Tahibacter amnicola: one gene and its partners. The main gene of each other region encodes a partner of the protein of the gene in region 3 in a complex. Links are inferred from orthologs where the notes say so. Each region holds a gene or a part of one and is shown on either strand. Other genes may lie near its edges. The genes, in order: holA, dnaN and holB.

Region 1 (7,782 bases), 320 kb from region 3 along the record:
CGCGCGTTTCGCGCGGCGTCACGTTGATCAGTATTTCTTCGCTCACGGGGCTACCTTGTCAGCGCAGACCTGAACCAGACCCCCCGGTCGACCAGAACTGAACCGGTCGGACCGGAGTGACCGGCGTCAGGGAACCGGGTTTATAGCCGGGCCTTGTTGGCCTTGTCGATGCCACGCCGGCCATGGGCGTTCATCCGACAATGCCGAAATGCGACAGGAGTCGCGTGGTTTCGTGCAGCGGCAGGCCCATCACGCTGGAATGGCTGCCCGACAGATGGGCGATGAAGGCGGCCGCGTGCCCCTGAATGCCGTAGGCGCCGGCCTTGCCGAAAGGTTCGCCGGTCGCGATGTAGCGCGCGATGGTGGCCTCATCCAGGGGGGCGAGGGTGACTTCGGAAATCTGGGTGACGTGTTCCTCGCGACCCGCACTGACCGCCCAGACGGAGGAGATGACCTGGTGAGTCCGGCCCGACAGGCGCCGCAGCATCGCGAGGGCGTCCGCGGCGTCGGCTGGTTTTCCGAAGATGTCACCATCGAGTACCACCTCGGTATCGGCGCCCAGGACGACAGCGCGCTCGACCGCAGCAACGGCGAGAAATCCCGCGCCGGCCTTTTCCCGTGCCACCCGGCTCACATAGTCCTCGGGCGGTTCACCCGCACGGCGCAACTCCGGGACATCCACGTCCAGCACGCTGAACCGCAGTCCGACCTGCTCAAGCAATTGGCGCCGCCGCGGAGATTGGGAGGCAAGGTAGAGCATACGGTCCATATCCTTTCGAGAGCGGCCTGGGTCGGAGTCTAACCCCTCCCGCGCGAGCCCGACGACGCCCGAAGCGGCGCATCGGCATCACTTAACCACAAATTCACAATGGAAAAACCGCGCGTCACGCGCGATGGTAGGGATGATTTCCCAGCAGGCTGACCGCGCGATACAACTGCTCGGCGAGAATCAACCGCACCAGCATGTGTGGCAGGGTCAAGGCGCCGAGCGAGAAGCGCTGGTCCGCGCGCGCCAGCGCAGCAGCGGCCAGGCCGTCGGGCCCGCCGATCAGGAAGACCGGATCGCGCCCCTGCATGCGCCACTGCCCCAGTTGGACCGCGAGTTCCTCGCTGGACCAGGTCTTGCCCCGGCCATCCAGTGCCACGACGTGGGCCCCCTTGGGAATGGCGGCGAGCATCGCCGCGCCTTCGTCCTCCAGCGCCCGCACCAGGTCACGTCCCTTGCCGCGATCACCGAGCTTGAGTTCCACCAGGTCCAGGGGAAGTTCCCGCGACAGGCGCTTCTGGTACTCCGCCAGGCCTTCCGCTACCCAGCCGGGCATGCGTTCGCCGACCGAGATCACGCGCGCCCTCACGGGCGCACCGGATGGACGGTGTCAGCGAAAAGAAGGTCACCCCGGAGTCGGAGGAAGCCCGGCGCCGGCGCGTTCAGCCGAAGGCGAGGCACGGGCCGCCGGTCAGGCGCTGGCGGCTTCCGAAAACTCATCGGCACCGGCCGTCCACAGGCGCTCCAGCCCGTAGAACTCGCGCACCCGCGGCAGCATCACGTGCACCACGATGTCACCCAGATCGACCAGTACCCATTCGGCTTCACGCTGGCCTTCCACGCCCAGCGGCATGACGCCGATCTTCTTGGCGTACTTGATGACCTCATCGGACACCGACTTCACATGCCGCGTCGAGGTACCGCTGGCGATGATGATGAAATCGGCGATGGTGGTCTTGCCGCGTACATCCAGTGCGGTGATGTCCTTGGCCTTGAGCTCTTCCAGCGCGCGGATCACTTCCGCGTGCAGGTGTTCGACAATGTCCAGCGGCACCGCCGGCTTCTTGCCCGCCTTGCGGGTCTTCTTCAGCGCCGCGGCCACCGACGGCTGCAGGGCAGCGATGTCTTTCCTGGCGGCGGGGCGCTTTGCGACGGTCTTCTTCGCGGCCGCGGGCTTGCGCTGCGACGGCGGCAGCTTGGGGCTCGCGGATTTTGCGACGGGTTTTTTCGCCGTCGTGCGAGGCGTCGCGGACTTCTTCGGGGAAGCGGATGGGGTCTTGGAAGTCGGCTTTTTGGTGGTGGCCAAGCGTGTAATACCTCTGGTTTTGGCGAATGCCCGGCCGGGGCCGGACGGGCGCAGTATACCGCCACTGGAGATGCCGGTCCGCCCGCACCGGCGGGCTCAGGCGCGGCGGGTGTACCAGCCCTCGGCGCGGATGGCCGCCAGTACCGCCTCGGGAACCAGGTAGCGCGGCTCCTCGCCCACGGCCAGCTGCTGCCGGATGGCAGTGGCAGAAATCTCCAGCGCCGTCACGTCCAGGCGCAGGACGAACCCCGCCGGGGCGCTCCGCCAGTCGCCGTCCAGTGCGCACTCCCGCCCTGCGACCTCGGCCTGGAGTTCGCCCGGCCAGGCCGGCTCATGGCCGGGCCGGGTCATGACGCCGAAATGGGTCAGCGCGAACAGTTCACGCCATTCGCGCCAGCTGGCAAGGCCCGCGAACGCATCCTCGCCGACCAGGAGCACCAGCGGGTGCCGTGCCCCCACTTCCGCGCGCAGCTCGCGCAGCGTATCGACCGTGAAGGAAGGGCTGTCGCGTCGCAGTTCGCGATCGTCCACGACGAGCCGTTCCTGCCCATGCAGGGCCAGCCGCAGCATCGCTGCGCGTGCGGCGGCCGGGGCCTGGGGCTGCGGCCGGTGCGGCGGTACGTTTGCCGGCATCAGGCGGACACGCGCGCCCAGCCATGCGGAGGCTTCCCACGCGGCACGCAGGTGACCGTTGTGGACCGGGTCGAAGGTGCCACCCATCAGTGCGATGGGAGCCGCGGACGCGTCGCTCATATCGCGATGTTTCGAATCAACGCCGTGGACCGCGGCAGCGCCATTGCCGCCAGCAGGCGCTCAAACTCCACCCAGGCATCGCCGGCGCCACGCCCCTTGCTGATGCGGTCGATCTTCGCCGCCTGCGCCAGACAGGTTTCCCAGTGGACCAGACTGCCGCGCTGCAAGGCCTTGCGGTACAACCCTTCGCGCGCCGGCCAGATCCGCTCCGCGCGGAATCCCTGGGCCGGATTCGCCGCACTGGCCAGGCGCACCATCAATTGCAGCTGGTTGAGCACCCAGCCCATCAGTGCCGGCACTTGTTCACCTTCGCCCCGCAGGCCGCCAAGAATGCGCAGGGCGCGCGCCGCATCACCCGCCAGCGCTGCGTCCGTCAGTTTGAACGCGTCGTAGCGTGCACTGTCCGCCACCAGGTTTTCGAGCGTATCGGCATCCAGCAGCGTGTCGCCGGCCAGGAGCGCCAGCTTGTCGATTTCCTGCGCCGCGGCCAGCAGATTGCCTTCGACGCGCTCGACCAGCACTTCGATCGCATCGCGCTGGGCACGCACGCCCCGGCTGGCCAGGCGTTGCGAGATCCAGTCGTACAGTTCGTTGGTCTTGAGTGGCCAGATCGGCACGAACGCACCCGCCGCATCCACCACGTCGACCCACGCTGCTGCGTGTTGCTTGCTCCACTGGGTGGCGGTGATCAGCAGCACGGTGTCCGGCGGCGGTCGTTCGCAGTACTCGGTGATCGCGGCCGCGCCGTCCTTGCCGGGCTTGCCGGTCGGTACGCGCAGGTCGATCACCTTGCGGCTGGCGAACAGCGACATGCCACTGGCAGCGCGCGCCAGGTCGTCCCAGTCGAAGCCGCTCTCCGCATCCAGGATGTCGCGTTCGAGATACCCGAGTTCGCGCGCACGTGCGCGCAGGGCATCAGCGGCCTCGATCAGCAGCAGGTGCTCTTCGCCGGCCAGGAAATAGACCGGCTTGAGTTCGCTGCCGCCCAGGTGCCGGCGCAGCTGTTCAAGGCTCAGCGGCATGGCGGATTCACCAAGGCCTGGAGTGTCCGGCTCAGTGCCGGCCGGCCGCTTCGATGCGGCGCAGGATCGCCTGCACCATGTCGCGTTCGAGCTGGCGGCGCAATTCCTCTTCCTGCGCCGCCACGCCCAGAGCCTGCGTTTCATCGAATGTGTAATCGCGGCTCAGTTCGATCTGCTGGCGCTGGATGACCACGGCACCGGCGGCGTCGACGGCGTCAAATTCCACGCGGTAACGCATCGTGTACTCGCGCACCCGCGCCGTGGAGCCGACCGAAAGCGGCTCCGGTCCCAGGCTGCTGACCGGAATGCGCAGCGTCGCCGCTTCCGGCGCGGGCGCTTCGAGCACCTTTGCACCCGCGCGCTCGAGCGCGCCGGGAAGGTCGCGATGGAGGCGGCTGCCCGGATCGGCGATCTCCAGGTACACGGTACGCAGCGCATCGGGCACGTTGGCCTGTTCACGCAGGTGGAACCCGCACGCGGCCAGGGCCAGCGCGAAGCACACAAGAATACAACGCAACAATGCAGTCATTTCAGCCCGCCACGATATTGACGATCTTGCCCGGTACCACGATGACTTTCTTCACGGTCTGCCCGTCGAGGAACCTGGCGACCGTCGGGTCGGCCAGCGCAAGGCGCTCGCATTCGGCCTTGTCGGCCGCCACCGCCACCTCGATCTGGCCGCGCAGTTTGCCGTTGACCTGCACGGCCAGGGTCACCGCATCGCGCTGCAAAGCCGCCGGGTCGGCGACGGGCCAGCGTTCGGCTTCAATCAGGCTTTCGGCATGGCCGAGCGCCTGGCGCAGGGTGTGGCTGAAATGCGGCGTGATCGGGTTGAGCATCAGCGTGACCGCTTCCCAGGCTTCCTGCCGGATGGCGCGCGCGACATCGCTGTCGCCGTCGAACTTCGACAGCGCGTTGAGCAGTTCCATGATGGCCGCGATGGCCGTGTTGAAGGCGTGCCGGCGACCGATGTCGTCGGACACCTTGGCAATCGTCTCGTGCACCTTCCGGCGCACGGCCTTCTGCTCGGCGTCGAGCACCAGCTCGCCGCGGCGCAGGGCCTCGGCACCCGCCTGCGACTGGGCCACGGGCGCCGCGCCGACATGCCGGTGCACCTGGCTCCACACGCGGCGCAGGAAGCGCGCCATGCCCTCGACGCCGGCCTCGTGCCATTCCAGCGACATGTCCGGCGGTGCGGCAAACATGGAGAACAGGCGCACCGTATCGGCGCCGTAGGCATCGACCATGGCCTGCGGATCGACGCCATTGTTCTTGGACTTGGCCATCTTCTCGATCGGCCCGATCTCCACCGGCAGGCCGTCGGCGGCGAGCGCACCGATGACCTTCATGTGTTCGTCGCGCTGAATGGTGACGTCGGCGGGGTTGAACCAGGAGGTCGTGCCATCCGCTTCCCGGCGGCAGAACGTCTCGGCCACGACCATGCCCTGGCACAGCAGGTTGGTTGCCGGCTCGTTGCTGCTGACCAGGCCCGCGTCACGCATGAGCTTGTGATAGAAGCGGAAATAGAGCAGGTGCAGGATGGCGTGCTCGATACCGCCGATGTAGTGGTCGACCGGCAGCCAGTAGTTGGCGCGCTCGTCAACCTGGTCCTGCGCACCCGGGCTGGTGTAGCGAGCGTAGTACCAGCTCGATTCCATGAAGGTATCGAAGGTGTCCGTTTCGCGCTCGGCCGGGCCGCCGCACTGCGGGCACACGCAGCGGCGCCATTCCGGATCCGCCTTGATCGGCGACTGCACGCCGCTGAAGGCGACATCTTCGGGCAGCACCACGGGCAGCTGGTCATCCGGTACCGGCACCACGTCGCACGTGGCGCAGTGGATCATCGGAATCGGGCAACCCCAGTAGCGCTGCCGGCTGACCCCCCAGTCGCGCAGACGGTAGTTCACGCGGCGGTTGCCGCGCCCCTCGCCCTCGAAGCGGGCGGCCAGGGCATTGAACGCCTGGTCGTAGCCCATGCCGTCGAATTCCCCGGAATTGACCAGGAACCCGCGCTCGGTCCAGGCGCCTTCGTTCAACAGGCGCTGCTGGAATTCCTCGATCAGCTGCACGGCGGCGGACGGCTCGTAGACATCCCGCACCGAGCCGCCGCCCAGGGCGGTGGTCATCGCATCGCCGCCGGCGGCAACATCGCGCCGGAGTTCGAGGATGGCGTCGTGGACGTCGTCGTTGACGATGACCATCTTGATCGGCAGGTCGTACTTGCGCGCGAATTCCCAGTCGCGCTGGTCGTGGCCGGGCACCGCCATCACCGCGCCGGTGCCGTAGCCCATCAGGACGAAGTTGGCGACCCACACCGGCACTTCATCGCCGGTGATCGGATGAATGGCGTAGACGCCGGTGAAGACGCCTTTCTTTTCCGCCGTCTCGATATCGGCTTCAGCCGTACCGCCGTGGCGGCACTCCTCGATGAAGGCCGCCACTTCCGGACGGGACTGGGCCGCTTCCAGCGCCAGCGGGTGCTCGGCCGCCACGGAAACGAAGGTCACGCCCATGAGCGTGTCCGGGCGCGTGGTGAACACGCGCAACCCTTCGGACTGGCCCTTCACGGCGAAGGCGAATTCCAGGCCTTCCGACCGGCCAATCCAGTTCCGCTGCATGGTCTTGACCGCGTCGGGCCAGCCCGGCAGGTTATCCAGCTCGGTCAGCAGCTCTTCGGCATAGGCGGTGATCTTCAGGAACCATTGTGGAATTTCTCGCTTTTCCACAATCGCACCGGAACGCCAGCCGCGGCCGTCGATCACCTGCTCGTTGGCCAGGACCGTCTGGTCGACCGGATCCCAGTTGACCACGCTCATCTTGCGGTAGACCAGGCCCTTCCTGAACAGCCGCGTGAACATCTGCTGTTCCCAGCGGTAGTACTCGGGGCGGCAGGTGACCACCTCACGCGACCAGTCGTAGGCAAAGCCCATGCGGTTGAGCTGGGCTTTCATGTGCTCGATGTTGGCGTAGGTCCACTTCGCCGGCGCGGTCTTGTTCTTGATCGCCGCGTTCTCGGCCGGAAGACCGAAGGCGTCAAACCCCATCGGCTGCAGCACGTTCTTGCCCTGCATGCGCTGGTAGCGGCTGATCACGTCGCCGATGGTGTAGTTGCGCACATGGCCCATGTGCAGCGCGCCCGAAGGGTACGGAAGCATCGACAGGCAGTAGAACTTGGCCTTGCCGGGCTGCTCGGTGACCTGGAAGGCGCGGGTATCGTTCCAGAATTTCTGCGCGGCGGTTTCTACCGCCTGGGGCTCATAGGTATCGTGCATGGAGTTGTGCGGTCAGGCCGGCGGCTCGGACCGCGGCACAAAATAAGGGGGAATAGTCACGGCAGACTACCGCAGCGCAGCAAGGTCCGCCAAGCCTCGGCGCCGGGCATGCCGTGCGGCACCGCCGGAGACCGCCCCGGCCATGGGAATGCGCCGCCCGATCGCTTAACCTGACGCATCCCGTTCGCGCCGATCCACAAGGAGTACCGCCATGGCCGAGTCCACCCACGCGTTCGACGCCACCCAGCACAATTTCGAGGCCGCCGTCATCCAGGCGTCCTTCGAGCAGCCCGTCCTCGTGGATTTCTGGGCCGCCTGGTGCGCCCCCTGCCGCCAGCTCAAGCCGGTGCTGGAAAAGCTGGCCGACGAATACGCCGGTGCTTTCCGGTTGGCGAAGGTCGATACCGAGGCCGAGATGCAGCTGGCTGCCGTGTTCGGCATCCGTTCCCTGCCCACGGTCGTGCTGCTCAAGGGCGGTCAGATGATCGACGGGTTCATGGGCGCCCTTCCGGAGCAGGCTATCCGGGAATTCCTTGCCCGGCACGAGATCGTTCCGGGCGTCGACATGACGGTCGAGGAAGAGCTGACGCTGGATGAATCTCCCACGCAGACTGTCACACGCCTGCAACAGGAAATTGCCGCCCATCCGGACCAGCCCGAGCT
Region 2 (7,765 bases), 1.5 Mb from region 3 along the record:
ATCATCGCCATAGCGGTCCTTGAGGGCCTGCACGCGCGGCTGCAGCTTGCGCATCTTGGCGGCCGAGCGGTATTGGGCCTCGGACAGCTTGTAGAAGACGATCTTGATCAGAAGAACCAGCAGGATGATCGCGAAGCCCCAGTTGTTCACCAGGCCGTGCAGCTTCGACAGCACCCAGTAGAGCGGCTCGGAGATGAAGGTGAGCATGCCGAAATCGACGGCCAGATGCAGGCCGGGGGCCGTCGCCGTCATCGCGGAAGGCAGCTTGGGACCCACGAAGAGACGCGCCTGGGTCGTCTGCGTCGCGCCGGGTGCGACAGTGAGCAGCGGGCTTTTCGCGCGGACGATGTAGCGGGGCGGCGTAGCCGTGGTGATTTCGCTGGTGGAATACACGTCGGCTTCGTCGGCGGGCGGAATCCACGCGGTGACGAAGTGGTGCTGCAGCATTGCGATCCAGCCGCCCGTCACGGTGGTATCGACCAGGGGCGACTTGGCGAACTTGTCGAAGGCGAGCTTCTTGAATTTGTCCGACGGCGAATACCACGCGGCGCCGGTGAAGCTGTAGGCCTCGGGATTGGTGATGCCGAAGGTGGATTTTGCCGCCGGCGGACTGACACGCTGCAGCTGGCGGTAGGCGTTGCCCGTCCACGGTGCAGTGCCGTTGTTGGCGATTTCCTGGCGGCTATCGACGACGTAGCTGCCGCGCTTGATGACGAAGACCTTGCGAACCGTAAGGCCGGACTGCGCGTCCTGCCAGGTCAGGGGGATCTCCAGGCTGTCCTGTCCGTCGGCCAGCGCGTAGGACTTCTGCTCGGCGGTGAACGTCGCCATGTGGTCGGGCGCGGCAGCACTGCCCTGGGCGCTAACCAGGCCCGTCTGGGCAATGAAGAACGTGGCGGCGTTGTCGTCCAGCAGCCGGACGGGGTTGGCGAAGTCTTTCGGTTCGCGCGGGTACGCCAGCAGGTCTGCGCGGACGATGGTGCCACCGCGGGTGTCGATCGCCAGCTTCAGGACGTCGCTCTTGACCTCAATCAGGTCGCCCGCGGCGGCCGTGGCGGCTGGAACGCTGGCAGCCGTGCTGCCGCTGGCGGTAGCCGGTGCAGGGGTGTCGGCGGACGGAATCGTTCCCGGTGCCGGGGTGGTCCCGGTGGCGGCTGCCGGCACGCCGGTGTTTTCCGCGGCGGTCACGGCGACCGGCGGTTGGCTGAAATCCTGCTGCCATTGGTTCCAGATCATGAAGGAAACCAGTGCTAGGGCGAGCAGCAGGAAAGAACGCGGATTATTCATGGCGTAGGCAGAATCGTGCGGCGGAGAGGTATCCGCAGCGGGGTGGGGACGGCCGGGGACGCGATCAAGGCGCGCTCGGCAGATCGCGAGTCAGTCGCGCATTGTGCCGGCGGCGTGTTGCGGCTTCAATGGCGGCAATTTGTGCCAGAGCAGTGCGAGATCGTCGAGGAGTTCCCGCGATGACACCGGCACGGCCGACGATCGGGGAATAATGAGGATGTCGAGCGGCACCAGATGCTGCCGGTGTCGCCGGAAACTCTCGCGGGTGAGGCGTTTTAGCCGGTTGCGCTCGACCGCCAGTTTCGAGACGCGACGAGACACCGCCAGCCCCATGCGGGCGGCGGTGCCATCGGTAATACGATATTGCGCTTGGAAGTAGCGGCTGGTGACACGTTGGCTGCCTTGGCGCAGCCCGTTGAAATCCGCAACGGTCAGTAGCCGCGCGGCGCGCGGGAAGCGAAACGCTTCCATGGCGCCGGTCCGACGGTCGTCAGACGGCCAGGCGCTTGCGGCCCTTGGCGCGGCGGGCGTTGATGACCTTGCGGCCGTTCTTGGTCTTCATGCGGCTGCGGAAGCCATGGTCGCGGGCGCGCTTCAAGCGGCTCGGCTGGTACGTACGCTTCATGGCGTCGTCTCCGAAAAAAGTGGGGATGGAAAAAGGGGCGGGAGAATAGTTCGCCGAGGACGGCAGTGTCAAGGTGCGCGTGGCTAAAAACCCAGCAACGGCGTAGACTTCCGCGCCCACTCCGGGGTTTAGACCCCGGACCGCCAGTCGACGAGGACGTAATGAGCGAACTCTGGCGGCGCTGTCTGGAACGCCTGGAAGGCGAGTTCGGCGCCGAAGATATACATACTTATCTCAAACCGCTACAGCCAGCCGAAGGCGACGACGGTCTACGTCTGCTTGCCCCGAACGCTTACACGCTGGAGCGGATCGAGACGGAATTCCTGCCGCGGATCCGCGTGGTGCTGTCGCACCTGCAGGGTCACCAGGTGCCCGTGCGCCTGGAAGTGGGCACGCTGAGCGCCCGGCGTCCGCCGGCCGCGAAAGCCTCGCCCGCGACGCGCCCCATGCCGGCGTCCGCCGCCCCCCTGTTCCGGTGGTCGAGCCTGTCGTCGAGTTCGACGGCAATCTGGATCCGAACTACACCTTCGACAGTTTCGTCGAGGGCAAGTCGAACCAGCTGGGCAAGGCGGCCGCGATACAGGTTGCGACCAACCCGGGCCGCGCCTACAACCCGTTGCTGCTCTACGGCGGCACCGGTCTTGGCAAGACGCACTTGATGCATGCGGCCGGCAACCTGATGCGCGCGAACAATCCGCGAACCAAGGTGCTGTACCTGCGTTCGGAGCAGTTCGTGTCGGCCATGATCGATGCCCTGCGCAACAAGAACATGGATGAATTCAAGCGGCGCTTCCGCGAGGTGGATGCGCTGCTGATCGACGACATCCAGTTCTTCGCCGGCAAGAACACGACGCAGGAGGAGTTTTTCCATACCTTCAACGCGCTGTTCGAGGGCAAGCAGCAGATCATCCTGACCTGCGACCGTTATCCGAAGGAAGTGGACAATCTCGAGCCGCGCCTGAAGTCGCGACTGGGCTGGGGGTTGTCGGTGGCCATCGAGCCACCGGATTTCGAGACGCGCGCGGCGATCCTGCTCTCCAAGGCGCAGGCGAAGGGAATGAGCCTGCCGGAGGATGTGGCGCTGCTGATCGCCAAGCGGATGCGTTCGAATGTGCGCGACCTCGAGGGCGCCCTGAACACGCTGGCCGCCCGGGCGAACTTCCTGGGTCGATCGATCACGCTGGAATTTGCCCAGGAGACGCTGCGTGACCTCCTGACGGTCCATGCCCAGGCGATCACGGTTCCGAACATCCAGAAGACGGTAGCCGACTTCTACCAGCTGAGGCTGCAGGACCTGTTGTCCAAGCGCCGTTCGCGCTCACTGGCGCGTCCGCGGCAGATGGCGATGGCCCTTTCGAAGGAATTGACCGAGCACAGCTTGCCGGAGATTGGCGAGGCGTTCGGGGGCCGTGACCATACGACGGTGCTGCACGCCTGCCGCACCATCCGCGATCTTACGGAAACGGATGGAAAGCTGCGCCAGGACTGGGAAAAGCTGGTGCGTATCTTGACCGGGTGATTGCCTGTGGATAAACAGTGGTCGGCGCTGGGGGCAATAGTTATCCACAGATGATCGACAGGCGGCCAAGCGGGTTCCGGGGAGTTTTCCAATCACACAACTGATTGAAAAATAAAATGAAAACGGCGAAGTCCCCAGATTTCGCGGTGCTCTACAACCACCGTCACCCTCTTAAAAGAAAAAAAACGTTTTGTTTTCGAACCGGGATTCTTGACCATGCGATTCAGCATCCAACGCGAAGCTCTCCTAAAACCGCTGCAACAAGTGGTCGGCGTGGTCGAACGGCGCCAGACCCTTCCCGTACTGGCCAACCTGTTGGTGAACGTGAGTGGAGGACGCGTCTCGTTCACGGGTACCGATCTGGAAGTGGAAATGGTTGCCACGACAGATGCGAATGACACAGAAGCGGGCGACATCACCATTCCGGCGAAGAAGCTCTTTGATATCTGTCGCGCGCTCCCTGATGGCGTGAAGGTGGATGTGAAGCTGTCGGGCGATCGGGTCACCGTCAGCGCTGGTCGCAGCCGCTTCACGCTGGCGACGCTGCCTGCCACCGAGTTCCCCGTCGTGGACAATATTGAGCTGGTGGAGAAGGTCACGCTGCCCGAAGCCACGCTCAAGAACCTGATGGATAGAACCGCCTTTGCCATGGCGCATCAGGATGTCCGCTATTACTTGAACGGGATGCTGGTGGATCTACGTGAGAACGCGCTGCGCTGCGTAGCGACGGACGGACACCGACTGGCGCTGAGTGAGACGGCTGTAGAGGCAAAGGTCTCCACGCGCCGCCAGATCATTATTCCGCGTAAGGGTGTGCTGGAACTGCAGGGTCTGTTCGAGAACGGCGATGGCACGGTTGATCTGGAGTTTGGGAAGAACCATCTCCGCGTTCGCCGTGGAGACGTGCAGTTCACCTCGAAGCTGATCGACGGCCGTTTTCCGGACTACGAGGCCGTCATTCCGATTGGTGCAGACAAGGAGGTCCGGATCGGCAGGGACTCTCTCCGGGCGGCTCTGCAACGCGCGGCGATTCTCTCCAACGAGAAGTACCGCGGTGTGAAGTTGGACGTGAGCCCGAACAAGCTGGGTATCGTGGCGCACAATCCGGAACAGGAAGAGGCACACGAAGAACTGGAGGCGGAGACGCCTGTCAGCGATCTGAGCGTAGGCTTCAATGTGAATTACCTGCTGGATGCGCTCGGCGCGCTGCAGGGCGAGGAAGTGCTGTTGTGCTTGCGGGACGGCCAGTCGTCGTGCCTGCTTCGTACGCCAGAGTCGGAGCAATCCCGGCACGTGGTGATGCCGCTGCGACTCTGAGAAGTCTTCCGGATGGAAACGAGAACCCGCGGGAATGAAGTACCGCGGGTTTTTTTATGGGTGGATGAATGCGTATCCGCGAGTTGCGTGTTGAGAACCTTCGGAATATTTCGTCGGCCTCGGTGTCGCTGGGGCCGGGTCTGAATCTTTTCCTGGGCGCCAACGGCGCTGGAAAGACGAGTTTGTTGGAGGCAGCGTTCCTGCTGTCGCATGCCCGTTCCTTTCGAAGTGGGAAGAGGGAGTCGCTGGTTCGGCGGGGCGCCGAGAGCTTGAGCGTATTTGCGGTGGTGGAGTCTGGTTCGCGGGGAGAACGACGGGTCGGCTTGCGGCGGGACGCGGACAAGTGGGTCGGCCGGGTCGATGGGCGTAACACCGAGGGTCTGGTAGAACTGTTGCGTGAGATTGCCGTGGTGTGTTTCGAGCCGGGGTCGCATGGCCTGATCGGCGGGCCGGGTGAGGAGCGACGACGCTTTCTGGATTGGGCCTTGTTCCACGTGGAACAGGAATTCATGGACGTGGCACGACGGTACCGTCGCGCGCTGAAACAGCGGAATTCCCTACTGCGTCGTGGCGTATCTGGCCGGGACCTGGATCCGTGGGACGCCGCGCTCGCTGACGCCGGTGAGGCTTGGCAGGCACAGCGGGAACGCTACGTCGCAGCGTGGTTTCCGGAGGTCGAGACGCTATGTAGGCAGTTTCTGCCGGAGCTGGGCGCCTGCTCGCTTCGCCTATCCAGTGGCTGGGCCGCCGGAGCGCGGCTGTGCGATGTGTTGCTCGAGCGTCGGGAACGCGACCAGGTACGGGGGCATACCGGGGCAGGGCCGCACAGGGCGGATTGGTCGATCTCGTTTCAGGAGGCCCCGGACCGCGAGCATCTATCCCGGGGGCAGGAGAAGCTTTGCGCGATGGCGTGCATTCTCGCGCAGGCCCGCCTGTTTGCAACGCAGACCGGTGAGTGGCCAGTGATCTGCCTGGATGATTTGTCGTCCGAACTGGATGCAGTGCACGAGGCTGCGGTGCTCAGTTGGCTACGGGCGCAGGGAGCGCAGATCCTTCTTACGGGTACCGACGCGCCGCGCTCAGCATTGCCCGACGACATGGAGCGAATGACGTTCCACGTGGAACAAGGTCAATTCTCCGCGCTGCTATAATTGATCGTTCTCCGATCCCGCTGCGCCCCGCCGCAGCCACGCCCTGGCGACCCGCATGAGCGAACAGTACGACAGCAGTAACATCAAAGTCCTCAAAGGCCTCGAAGCCGTCCGCAAGCGCCCCGGCATGTACATCGGAGATACCGATGACGGCACGGGCCTGCATCACATGGTCTTCGAAGTCGTCGACAACTCCATCGACGAGGCGCTCGCGGGCTATTGCGACCACGTGCACGTAACGATCCATCAGGATGGATCCGTCAGCGTCTCGGACAACGGTCGCGGTATTCCGGTGGACGTCCATCCGGAAGAGGGCAGGTCCACGGCGGAAGTCGTGATGACGGTGCTCCACGCCGGTGGCAAGTTCGACGACAATTCCTACAAGGTCTCGGGCGGCCTCCATGGCGTCGGCGTATCCGTCGTCAACGCGCTATCCGACCATCTCTGGCTAACCATCTATCGCGATGGTCATGAGCATGTTCAGGAATACTCGCTGGGCGAACCGCTCTACGCGGTAAAGAAGGGCCCACCGACCAACCGGCGTGGAACCACGGTCCGCTTCAAGCCCAGCCCTGCGACGTTCTCGAACACCGAGTTTCACTACGACATTCTCGCCAAGCGGCTGCGCGAACTGTCCTTCCTCAATTCGGGTGTAAAGATCGAGATCCTGGATGAGCGAAACGACAAGCACGACATCTTTCAGTACGAGGGCGGCATCCGCTCCTTCGTGCAGCACCTCGCTCAGCTGAAGACACCGCTCCACACGAATGTCGTCACCTTCGACGCCGCGCAGGACGGCATCACGGTCGAAGCCGCCCTGCAGTGGACGGATGCGTACCAGGAAACGTGTTTCTGCTTCACCAACAACATTCCCCAGAGAGATGGCGGTACCCATCTGACCGGCTTTCGAGCCGCGCTGACCCGAACCCTGACGAACTACATCGAGAACTCTGGCGTCGCCAAGAACGCCAAGGTGGCGCTGTCGGGCGACGACATGCGCGAGGGAATGATTGCGGTTCTCTCGGTCAAGGTTCCGGACCCCAAATTCTCATCTCAGACCAAGGACAAGCTGGTCTCATCGGAAGTGAAGGGGGTCGTCGAGCAGGTGGTCAACGCCAAGCTCGAGGAGTTCCTGCTCGAAAACCCCGCCGAGGCACGTGCGATTGCCAGCAAGGTCGTCGATGCCGCGCGCGCCCGTGAGGCCGCCCGCAAGGCACGCGAGATGACGCGCCGAAAGGGCGCACTCGATATCGCCGGACTGCCGGGCAAGCTCGCCGACTGCCAGGAAAAGGATCCGGCGCTGTCCGAACTGTTCATCGTCGAGGGTGACTCGGCCGGTGGCTCGGCCAAGCAGGGCAGAAACCGCAAGACACAGGCCGTGCTGCCACTCAAGGGCAAGATCCTCAATGTCGAGCGCGCGCGCTTCGACAAGATGCTCTCGTCCGCGGAAGTCGGCACACTGATCACCGCACTCGGTTGCGGTATCGGCAAAGACGAATACAACCCGGACAAGCTGCGCTACCACCGCATCATCATCATGACTGACGCGGACGTGGACGGTTCGCACATCCGCACCCTCCTGCTCACCTTCTTCTACCGGCAGATGCCGGAGCTGATCGAGCGTGGCTACGTCTACATCGGCCTGCCGCCGCTCTATAAGCTCAAGCAGGGCAAGCAGGAGCTGTATCTCAAGGACGATACGGCGCTCAATCAGTACCTGATCAACAACGCCGTCGAAAATGCGGAACTGCGGCCGGGCGGTGGGGCCCCGGGTGTCACCGGCGTAGCACTGGAACGGCTCCTGGTGCACTACCAGCTGGCGCTCGACCAGATCGACCGTCTGAGCCACCGCTGCGACGCCACGGT
Region 3 (7,868 bases):
CGAGCCATTGATAGATCGACTGTCCGCTGCGCAGCGCAAACTGGCGGAACTGGGCAACCACCTCGGCCACGTCCTTGGTTTCAAGGACGACAAGGTTCTGCTTCGACGCCAGGACGCGGTCGAACAGACGGAAGCTCAATGTAAGGTCGCTACTTTCCACGCTCACGAGCTGAAACCAGTCCCCGGCTGTTTACCCTGACCATAATCCCTGCGCCACCGGATTGACCAGAGGCGCGGCGTGCACGGATTATAGCCCGCCCACTTAGCCAGCACGCCCCGCGCCATGTTTGAAGGACTACGCTTTTCCCATTGGAAGACCGAACGCGGCAACGATGGCATTGTTGTCCTGAGCTTCGACCGCGCCAACGCGACCGTCAATACGTTCTCGCGCGCCGTGCTCGATGAGCTGGCCGAGATCATCGAACGCCTGACCATCGAGCCGCCCAAGGGCGTGATCATCCGTTCCGCCAAGCCGGCCGGCTTCATCGCCGGGGCCGACATCAAGGAGTTCGAGCAATACGAGAAGACCGGCGCCGTGCTCGAATCCATCGAGAACGGGCAGCGCGTCTTCGAGCGCCTCGCCCGCCTGCCCTGCCGCACCGTGGCTGCCATCCATGGCCATTGCATGGGGGGCGGCACCGAGCTCGCCCTGGCCTGCCGCTACCGCGTCGCCAGCCGGGATCCGTCCACCAAGATCGCCCTGCCCGAGGTCAAGCTCGGCATCTTCCCGGGCTGGGGCGGCAGCGCCCGCCTGCCGTACCTGGTCGGTGCGCCGAAGGCGCTGGAGCTGATGCTGACCGGCCGCAACGCCTCGGCCGAGAACGCCCGCGCCATGGGCCTGGTGGACGCGCTCAGCTCGCCGGAGCTGCTGGTCGAGAAGGCGCGCGAACTCATCCTGCACCCCACGGCACGTCCGCTGATCCAGCGCCTGACGGCCTGGGCGACCAACCTGTGGCCGGTGCGGCAGGTGCTCGCCTCGGTCGTGCGCAAGCAGACAGCCGCCAAGGCCAGCCCGTCGCACTACCCGGCCCCGTTCGCCCTGATCGATACCTGGCGCCGCGGCGGCGACATCAGCCGGCGCCTGCGCAACGAGGCCCGCGCGGTCGCAAAGCTGGCGCAGACACCGACCTGCCGCAACCTGGTGCGCGTGTTCTTCCTCCAGGAACAGCTCAAGGGGCTGGGAAGCGGGGTGGAACACGGCGTTGACCACGTCCACGTGGTGGGCGCCGGCGTGATGGGGGGCGACATCGCCGCCTGGTGTGCCTTCCGCGGTTTCCAGGTGACCCTGCAGGACCGTGAGATGAAGTACGTCCAGCCCGCCCTGGACCGCGCCCGCGACCTGTTCACCAAGCGCCTGAAGACGCCGGAGCGCGTCACACCCGCCCTGGACCGCCTGCGCGCCGACGTGGAAGGCGCCGGTGTCGCCAAGGCGGACCTCGTGATCGAGGCGATCTACGAAAACCCCGAAGCCAAGCAGGAGCTCTACCGCAAGGTCGAGGCCCAGTTCCACGAGGGCGAGCTGCTGGCGACGAACACCTCCAGCATTCCTCTGGATGAGCTGCGCACGGCCGTTGCCCGGCAGGAGCTGTTCCTGGGGCTGCACTTCTTCAACCCGGTCGCATTGATGCCGCTGGTGGAGGTGGTGACCCATGACGGCCTGTCCGCCGAGGCCACGCAGCGGGCGCTGGCGTTCTGCAAGGCCATCGACAAACTGCCTGTGCCGGTGAAGAGCTCGCCAGGCTTCCTGGTCAACCGCATCCTCATGCCCTACCTGCTCGAGGCCATCACGCTTTACAGCGAAGGTGTACCGGGCCCCGTGCTCGACAAGGCCGCCAAGAAGTTCGGCATGCCGATGGGGCCGATCGAGCTGGCCGATACGGTCGGCCTGGACGTCTGCGCCTCGGTCGGCAAGATCCTCGCGCCGTTCCTGGGACTGGACCTTCCGACCGGCATGAACGCGCTGCTCGAATCGGGCAAGCGCGGCAAGAAGGACGGCCAGGGCTTCTACATCTGGCAGGACGGAAAGCCGGTCAAGCCGGAAGTGGATCCGAACTACCAGGCGCCGGCCGATATCACCGACCGGATGATCCTGCCCATGCTCAACGAGTCCGTGGCCTGCCTGCACGAGGGCGTCGTCGCCAATGCAGAGCTGCTGGACGCCGGCGTGATCTTCGGTACCGGTTTCGCGCCGTTCCGCGGCGGCCCGATCCAGCACGTCCGTAGCGAAGGCGCGGACGCGGTCCGGGCCAGGCTCGAAAGCCTGGCCGGCAAATACGGCAAGCGTTTCACGCCCAAGCCCGGCTGGGACAACCCGGCCCTGGCCGCGCAATAAGTACCTGCGCCCGGTGGTCCTGACGGATCGCCGGGCCGCTTGTCCTCAGGCCGCGGCAGCTGCCAGGCTGCCGGCTTCGCCGATGCGTAGCCGGGTGCACGCCGCCGCCAGCAGCGGCAACTCCAGGCCAACCCGATGCGCTCGGGCAAGGAGATCCCCGAGGATGTGCTCGCACTCGGTGCGTCCGCCACGGTCGAGGTCGCGCAGCATCGACGCCTTCAGCGGCGAGCCCGCGGTGGTCAGAATGGCCTCGCCTTCGGCCACGGCGGCTTCCGCCACCGGATGACCGAGGCGGGCGGCCACTTCGCGGCATTCGCGATAACAGCGTCGCATCAGCGCTTCACCGTCCGGCGTGGCAACGATCTGACCCACGCTGGCACGCATCAGGCAGGTCATCCCAGCGAGCGTGGCGAGAAAGACGAATTTCTCCCACATCACATCCAGGATGTTTCCACTGTGCCGCACATCCGCCGGCACGGGGAGCAACGCCGGCGCCAGCGCATCGATACGGGCGTCCGGCTGGCGGCTGCCAAAGGTCAGGCGCTCGAGCTGGCCCAGGTGGGTGACGCTGCCATCGTCCTGCAGGGCCACCGAGATATGGCAGACTCCGCCCCACACGCGCTCGCGGCCGAAGGCCAGGTCCAGTACGTCCAGATGGCGCAGACCATTGAGCAGCGGAAGGATGCGCGTGGCCGGGCCGATCGCGGGCGCCACGGCCGCAATGGCGGCATCCAGGTCATACGCCTTGCAGGACAGGATGACCAGGTCAAACACACCACCTGGCGGCACATCGGTCACGATGTCGACGGGCGCCGCAAACGGGCCCTTGGCGCTGTTGACGCGAAGACCATCCCGCCGCAGCAAGGCGGCGCGCGCCGGTCGCACCAGGAAACTGACCGAATGTCCCGCCTGGATCAGGCGGGCACCAAAATAGGCACCCGTGCCACCGGCGCCGAGAACGAGGATACGCATCACATCGTATGGGTCGGACGATCGGATCCGAGAATGCCCGCGAGGATGGATTCGATCTTGGTGCGCGCTGTCTCGCCGTCGGCCGATTCGTTGAACTGCACGCCGATGCCCGCCGTGCGGTTGCCCTGCGCACCCGCGGGGGTGATCCACACGACCTTGCCGGCGACAGGAAGACGGTCCTTCTCGTCCATCAGCGTCAGCAGGATGAAGACCTCGTCGCCCAGGTTGTAGCGTTTCGTGGTCGGCACGAATAACCCGCCGCCTTTCACGAAGGGCATGTAGGCGTTGTAGAGCGCACCGCGGTCCTTGATCGCCAGCGACAGGATGCCCTGCCGGGGCATTCCCCCACCCATTGCCGGGGTTGCCATCTCACGCTCTCCTCGCCGCGGGCGCGAGTTCGCGCCACGCGATCAGCAGTTCCAGTAACAGCAGTTCGCTCCGCACCGGCGTGCGCAGGAGCTCGCGCACCCGGCCAGCTTCGCGGAACCATGTGGCTAGCTTGTTGAAATCGACCGGTGCGGTCAAGGCGAGCGGACCGGATTGCGACCGCGCGACCGCGCTCGCTTCGGCCTCTGCCAATTGTGCCGCAAACCACAGGCGGCGCTCGCCCTCGGTCTTGGCCCACCGGTTGGCAATCTCGGCCGCCGAGGCCTTTCCGTGCCACAGCTGCCCCAGGTCCGTCGCCACTTCGGTGCGCAGCATCAGTCCGCCGCCCCGGGCCAGTTCGGCGGCCACGCCCGGGTTGCCGGCGGCAGCCTCCAGAGCCTGGGCCGCACCGCTGATGCCTTGTGCATTGAGCCAGGCAATCGCCTCCGATGGCGAGGGAAGCAGAAAGTCCAGCCGCTGGCAGCGCGAACGGATCGTGGCGGGAAGCCGCGAGGACTGGTCGCTGACCAGCACCATCACCGTGCCGGTGCTGGGTTCCTCGAGGGTCTTGAGCAGCGCGTTGGCTGCCGCGGTGTTCATGAGATCCGCCGGATCGATCAGCGCCACCTGGTGGCCGCCGAACTGCGGCGTCAGGGCCAGGCGCTCGGAAAGCACCCGGATCTGCTCGACAACGATCTCGGTGCGCAGCTTGCCGTCGTCGCGCAGCTCCAGGGTCACCTGCATCCGGTCGGGATGACTGCCCGCCGTGTACAGCAGGCAGCCGCGGCAGCGGCCGCACGGTTCGTCGGCGCGGTTCTCGCACAGCAGGAGATTGGCGAGGCGATCGGCAAAGGCGCGCTTGCCCAGCCCCGCCGCGCCGCTGAGCAGCAATGCGTGCGGCATGGCTCCGCGCCGCAGCCGGTCGAGCACATTGTTCCAAAGCGGAGCATTCCAGTTCGCAGCGCTCATGACACCGTCTCCGCAGCCAGGAAGGAATCCACCGCGGCACGTACCTGGTCCAGGACGGTGTCGAGATCACGGCTGGCATCGATCACGCGGAACCGGCCCGGATCAGCCGCTGCACGTTCTCGATAGGCCAGGCGCACGCGGTCGAAGAAACCCAGGCTCTCCTGCTCGATCCGGTCGGCGCTGCCCTGGCGGGCGGCCGCCCGCGCCATGCCCTGTTCGACCGGCAGGTCCAGCAGGAGGGTGAGATCGGGCCTGAGGCCGTCCAGCACCCAGCGTTCCAGGTCGGCGATGCGCGAGGCCGGCTGGCCGCGCCCGCCGCCCTGGTAGGCGAAACTGGCATCGACGAAGCGATCGCTGAGCACCCAGTCGCCGCGGTCCAGCGCCGGGCGGATGCATTCCCGCACCAGCTGCGCGCGCGCGGCGAACATGAGCAGCAGTTCGGTTTCGGGAAACAACCCCTGGTAGGCCGGATCGAGCAGGATGTGGCGGATGGCTTCACCTGCCGTCGTGCCACCGGGTTCGCGGGTCACCACCACACGACGCCCGGCCGCTTCCAGTTGCGCGCGAACGGCAGCCAGCACCGTGCTCTTTCCCGCGCCTTCGCCGCCTTCCAGGGTGATCAGCCGGCCGTTCATAGGGAACGCTTCAATTGGTAGCGGGCGACCGCGCGATTATGCGCTTCGAGGTTGGCCGAGAATTCGTGAGAGCCATCGCCGCGCGCCACGAAATACAGCGCATCGCCCGGCGCGGGCTGGACGGCCGCGCGCAGGGCGGCAAGCCCCGGCAGGGCAATCGGTGTCGGCGGCAGCCCCGTGCGGGTGTAGGTGTTGTAGGGCGTGTCGGTTTCCAGGTCACGCCGGCGCAGGTTGCCGTCGAAGCTCGCGCCCAGTCCGTAGATCACCGTCGGATCGGTCTGCAGCTTCATGCCCAGTTTCAGGCGGCGCACAAACACGCCGGCGATTGCGGGCCGCTCGTCGGCGCGTCCGGTTTCGCGCTCGACGATCGACGCCATCACCAGGGCCTCATAGGGCGTGGCATAGGGGAGGTCCGGCACCCGTTGCGCCCAGGTGGCCTCGAGGGTGCGTTTCATCGCCGTGTTCGCGCGCCGGAGGATATCCAGGTCGGAATCCCCGCGTGTCCAGGTGTAGGTTTCCGGCAGGAACCAGCCTTCTGCCGCGGCGCCGCCCATGTCGAGCTTCGCCATCAGTTCGGCATCGGACAGCGTCGTCACTGTTTTCGCCAGATCCGGGTGTGCCGCGAGCTGTTCGCGCAAATGACGGAATGTCCACCCTTCCACAATCGTAAAATGATGCTGGATCACGTCACCCTTGGCCATCCGGGCCAGCAAAGTCCGCGGAGTCGTGCCGACGGGCACGGCGTATTCACCCGCGTGCAGCTGGCTGGTCACCTGCATCTGCAGGGCCAGGGCGCGCCAGTAGAGTTCCGGTGCGGCGCTCAGTCCCTGCTGGCGGACGAGACGGACGATGCCCAGAAACGATGATCCATTGGGAACATCCAGCACACGCGCATCCGTCTGGGTCAGCGGCGCGTCCGAGAATTGCACCCAGTCGCGATACGCCAGTCCACCGACGACGGCAGAGGCCACCAGAAGGATCAGGAACAGCAGGCCCAGCGGGCGACGGCGGCGGCGACGGCTCATACGGCAACCATCACGCCGATACGCTGCAGATGCGCCTGTGCACGCCGCACGAAGGTGCCAGGCACATGGCGGCGACCATCGCACTCGGCGACAGGCAGGGCCCCGCGAATACTGGAGGTCAGGAACAATTCCTCGGCGTGCATCAGGTCTTCCAGAGTGAGGGGCCGCACTGTCACCGGCAGGGCCGACAGCAGTTCTTCCCGGACGACACCCGCCACGCCGCAGTGATCGACGGCCGGGGTGACAAGGGTGCCACCGAGTGCGACGAAAATATTTGCCGCTGTCGCCGAAATCAGGTTTCCGTCGACATCGCAGACGAGGCCTTCGGCGATATCCGCGGCTTGCCACTCCGCGCGGGCGAGCACCTGCTCCAGACGGTTGAGATGCTTCATGCCAGCCAGCAACGGCTGTCGCGCGAGGCGCGTCTGGCACAGATGCACTTTCACACCGCACTCGACCGCAGCGGACGCAACGACCGGCGCCGCGCCGGCGGCAATGACGCAGGTGGGCTGCGGTGATGCGGGCGCCGCATAGCCCCGCTCACCGGGACCCCGCGTCCAGGTGATTCTCAGCGCGGCGCAGGGCCAGGTGCCGGCCGCCTCTTCGCAGCGCGACCGCAGCGCCTGCGCATCCGGAAGTGGCAGACCCAGTCGCACGCAGCCGGATGCGAGCCGAGCCATATGGCGTTGCCACAGCGGCGCCGTTCCATCCCGGAAGAGCACGGTTTCAAACAGACCGTCGCCGTACAACAGCCCGCGATCCATGGGATGGATCCGCTCGCCGGAAGCCCCGTCGACACGGACGTGAAGTGTCACGAATCCGCTCCCAGCGCGCGCAGCATGCCACGTGCCTTGGCGCGCGACTCATCGAGTTCCTTGTCCGCAATTGAATCCACCACGATGCCGGCACCGGCGCGGAAACGCACCGTCGAGCCCACACGCGTCATGGTGCGGATCAGGATGTTGAGGTCCATGTCGCCGTCGCGATTGAGGTAGCCCATCGAACCGGTGTAGGCGCCGCGCCCCTGCTGCTCGAGCTCGGCGATGATCTGCATGCAGCGCACCTTGGGGCACCCGGTGATCGTGCCGCCCGGAAACACCGCGCGGATCACCGCGCCTGGCGTGGTTCCATCGACCAGTCGCGCGCGCACATTCGACACGATGTGGTGCACGTGGGAATAGGTCTCCACGGTCATCAGCTCATTGACTTCGACCGTGCCGGCGCGGGCGATGCGACCCAGATCGTTGCGCTCCAGGTCGATCAGCATGATGTGCTCGGCGCGCTCCTTCGGGTGGCCGATCAGTTCGCGGATGCGGGCTGCATCGTCGTCACCGGGAAAACGCGGCCGGGTGCCGGCGATCGGGCGGGTCTGCACGCGATCACCGCGCGTCTCGACCAGGCGCTCCGGCGATGACGACAGCACGGCCCACTCCGGTTGCTGGAACAGGCCCGCAAAGGGCGATGGATTCGTGCGGCGCAGCTGCGCATACAGTCCGGCGGTCGACGCCGTCGGATCAATCCAGGCGCGCCATTCGCGCGACAGATTGACCTGGAACACATCACCGGCGA

Evidence for each region.
Region 1: the proteins of holB (region 3) and holA are in contact, whole or in part, in a cryo-EM structure (PDB 8GIZ), measured with the Escherichia coli proteins. The link is inferred for Tahibacter amnicola from one-to-one orthologs.
Region 2: the proteins of holB (region 3) and dnaN are in contact, whole or in part, in a cryo-EM structure (PDB 8GIZ), measured with the Escherichia coli proteins. The link is inferred for Tahibacter amnicola from one-to-one orthologs.

Annotation. Positions count from the first base shown.
Region 1 is NZ_CP104694.1:2,320,760-2,328,541, reverse strand. What follows is about bases 1,835-4,748. They hold holA (DNA polymerase III subunit delta), read right to left. Parts: upstream 3,848-4,748; coding sequence 2,822-3,847; downstream 1,835-2,821. Other genes in these bases: leuS (leucine--tRNA ligase), read right to left, coding at 4,378-4,748; N4264_RS09895 (LPS-assembly lipoprotein LptE), read right to left, coding at 3,879-4,376; nadD (nicotinate-nucleotide adenylyltransferase), read right to left, coding at 2,169-2,825; rsfS (ribosome silencing factor), read right to left, coding at 1,835-1,856. Also shown: rng (ribonuclease G), read right to left, coding at 1-46; N4264_RS09920 (Maf family protein), read right to left, coding at 191-760; 23S rRNA (pseudouridine(1915)-N(3))-methyltransferase RlmH, read right to left, coding at 885-1,355; more of rsfS, read right to left, coding at 1,458-1,834; more of leuS, read right to left, coding at 4,749-7,119; trxA (thioredoxin), read left to right, coding at 7,331-7,782. UniProt on the Escherichia coli protein: Part of the beta sliding clamp loading complex, which hydrolyzes ATP to load the beta clamp onto primed DNA to form the DNA replication pre-initiation complex.
Region 2 is NZ_CP104694.1:450,735-458,499, reverse strand. What follows is about bases 2,801-5,697. They hold dnaN (DNA polymerase III subunit beta), read left to right. Parts: upstream 2,801-3,647; coding sequence 3,648-4,748; downstream 4,749-5,697. Other genes in these bases: recF (DNA replication/repair protein RecF), read left to right, coding at 4,817-5,697. Outside these bases: membrane protein insertase YidC, read right to left, coding at 1-1,287; rnpA (ribonuclease P protein component), read right to left, coding at 1,378-1,758; rpmH (50S ribosomal protein L34), read right to left, coding at 1,778-1,912; more of recF, read left to right, coding at 5,698-5,899; gyrB (DNA topoisomerase (ATP-hydrolyzing) subunit B), read left to right, coding at 5,955-7,765. UniProt on the Escherichia coli protein: Confers DNA tethering and processivity to DNA polymerases and other proteins. Acts as a clamp, forming a ring around DNA (a reaction catalyzed by the clamp-loading complex) which diffuses in an ATP-independent manner freely and bidirectionally along dsDNA.
Region 3 is NZ_CP104694.1:1,998,215-2,006,082, reverse strand. What follows is about bases 2,657-5,656. They hold holB (DNA polymerase III subunit delta'), read right to left. Parts: upstream 4,640-5,656; coding sequence 3,674-4,639; downstream 2,657-3,673. Other genes in these bases: mltG (endolytic transglycosylase MltG), read right to left, coding at 5,271-5,656; tmk (dTMP kinase), read right to left, coding at 4,636-5,274; N4264_RS08480 (PilZ domain-containing protein), read right to left, coding at 3,304-3,657; N4264_RS08485 (ketopantoate reductase family protein), read right to left, coding at 2,657-3,304. Also shown: N4264_RS08495 (Ycf46 family AAA ATPase), read right to left, coding at 1-166; N4264_RS08490 (3-hydroxyacyl-CoA dehydrogenase NAD-binding domain-containing protein), read left to right, coding at 284-2,332; more of N4264_RS08485, read right to left, coding at 2,378-2,656; more of mltG, read right to left, coding at 5,657-6,299; pabC (aminodeoxychorismate lyase), read right to left, coding at 6,296-7,114; N4264_RS08455 (aminodeoxychorismate synthase component I), read right to left, coding at 7,111-7,868. UniProt on the Escherichia coli protein: Part of the beta sliding clamp loading complex, which hydrolyzes ATP to load the beta clamp onto primed DNA to form the DNA replication pre-initiation complex.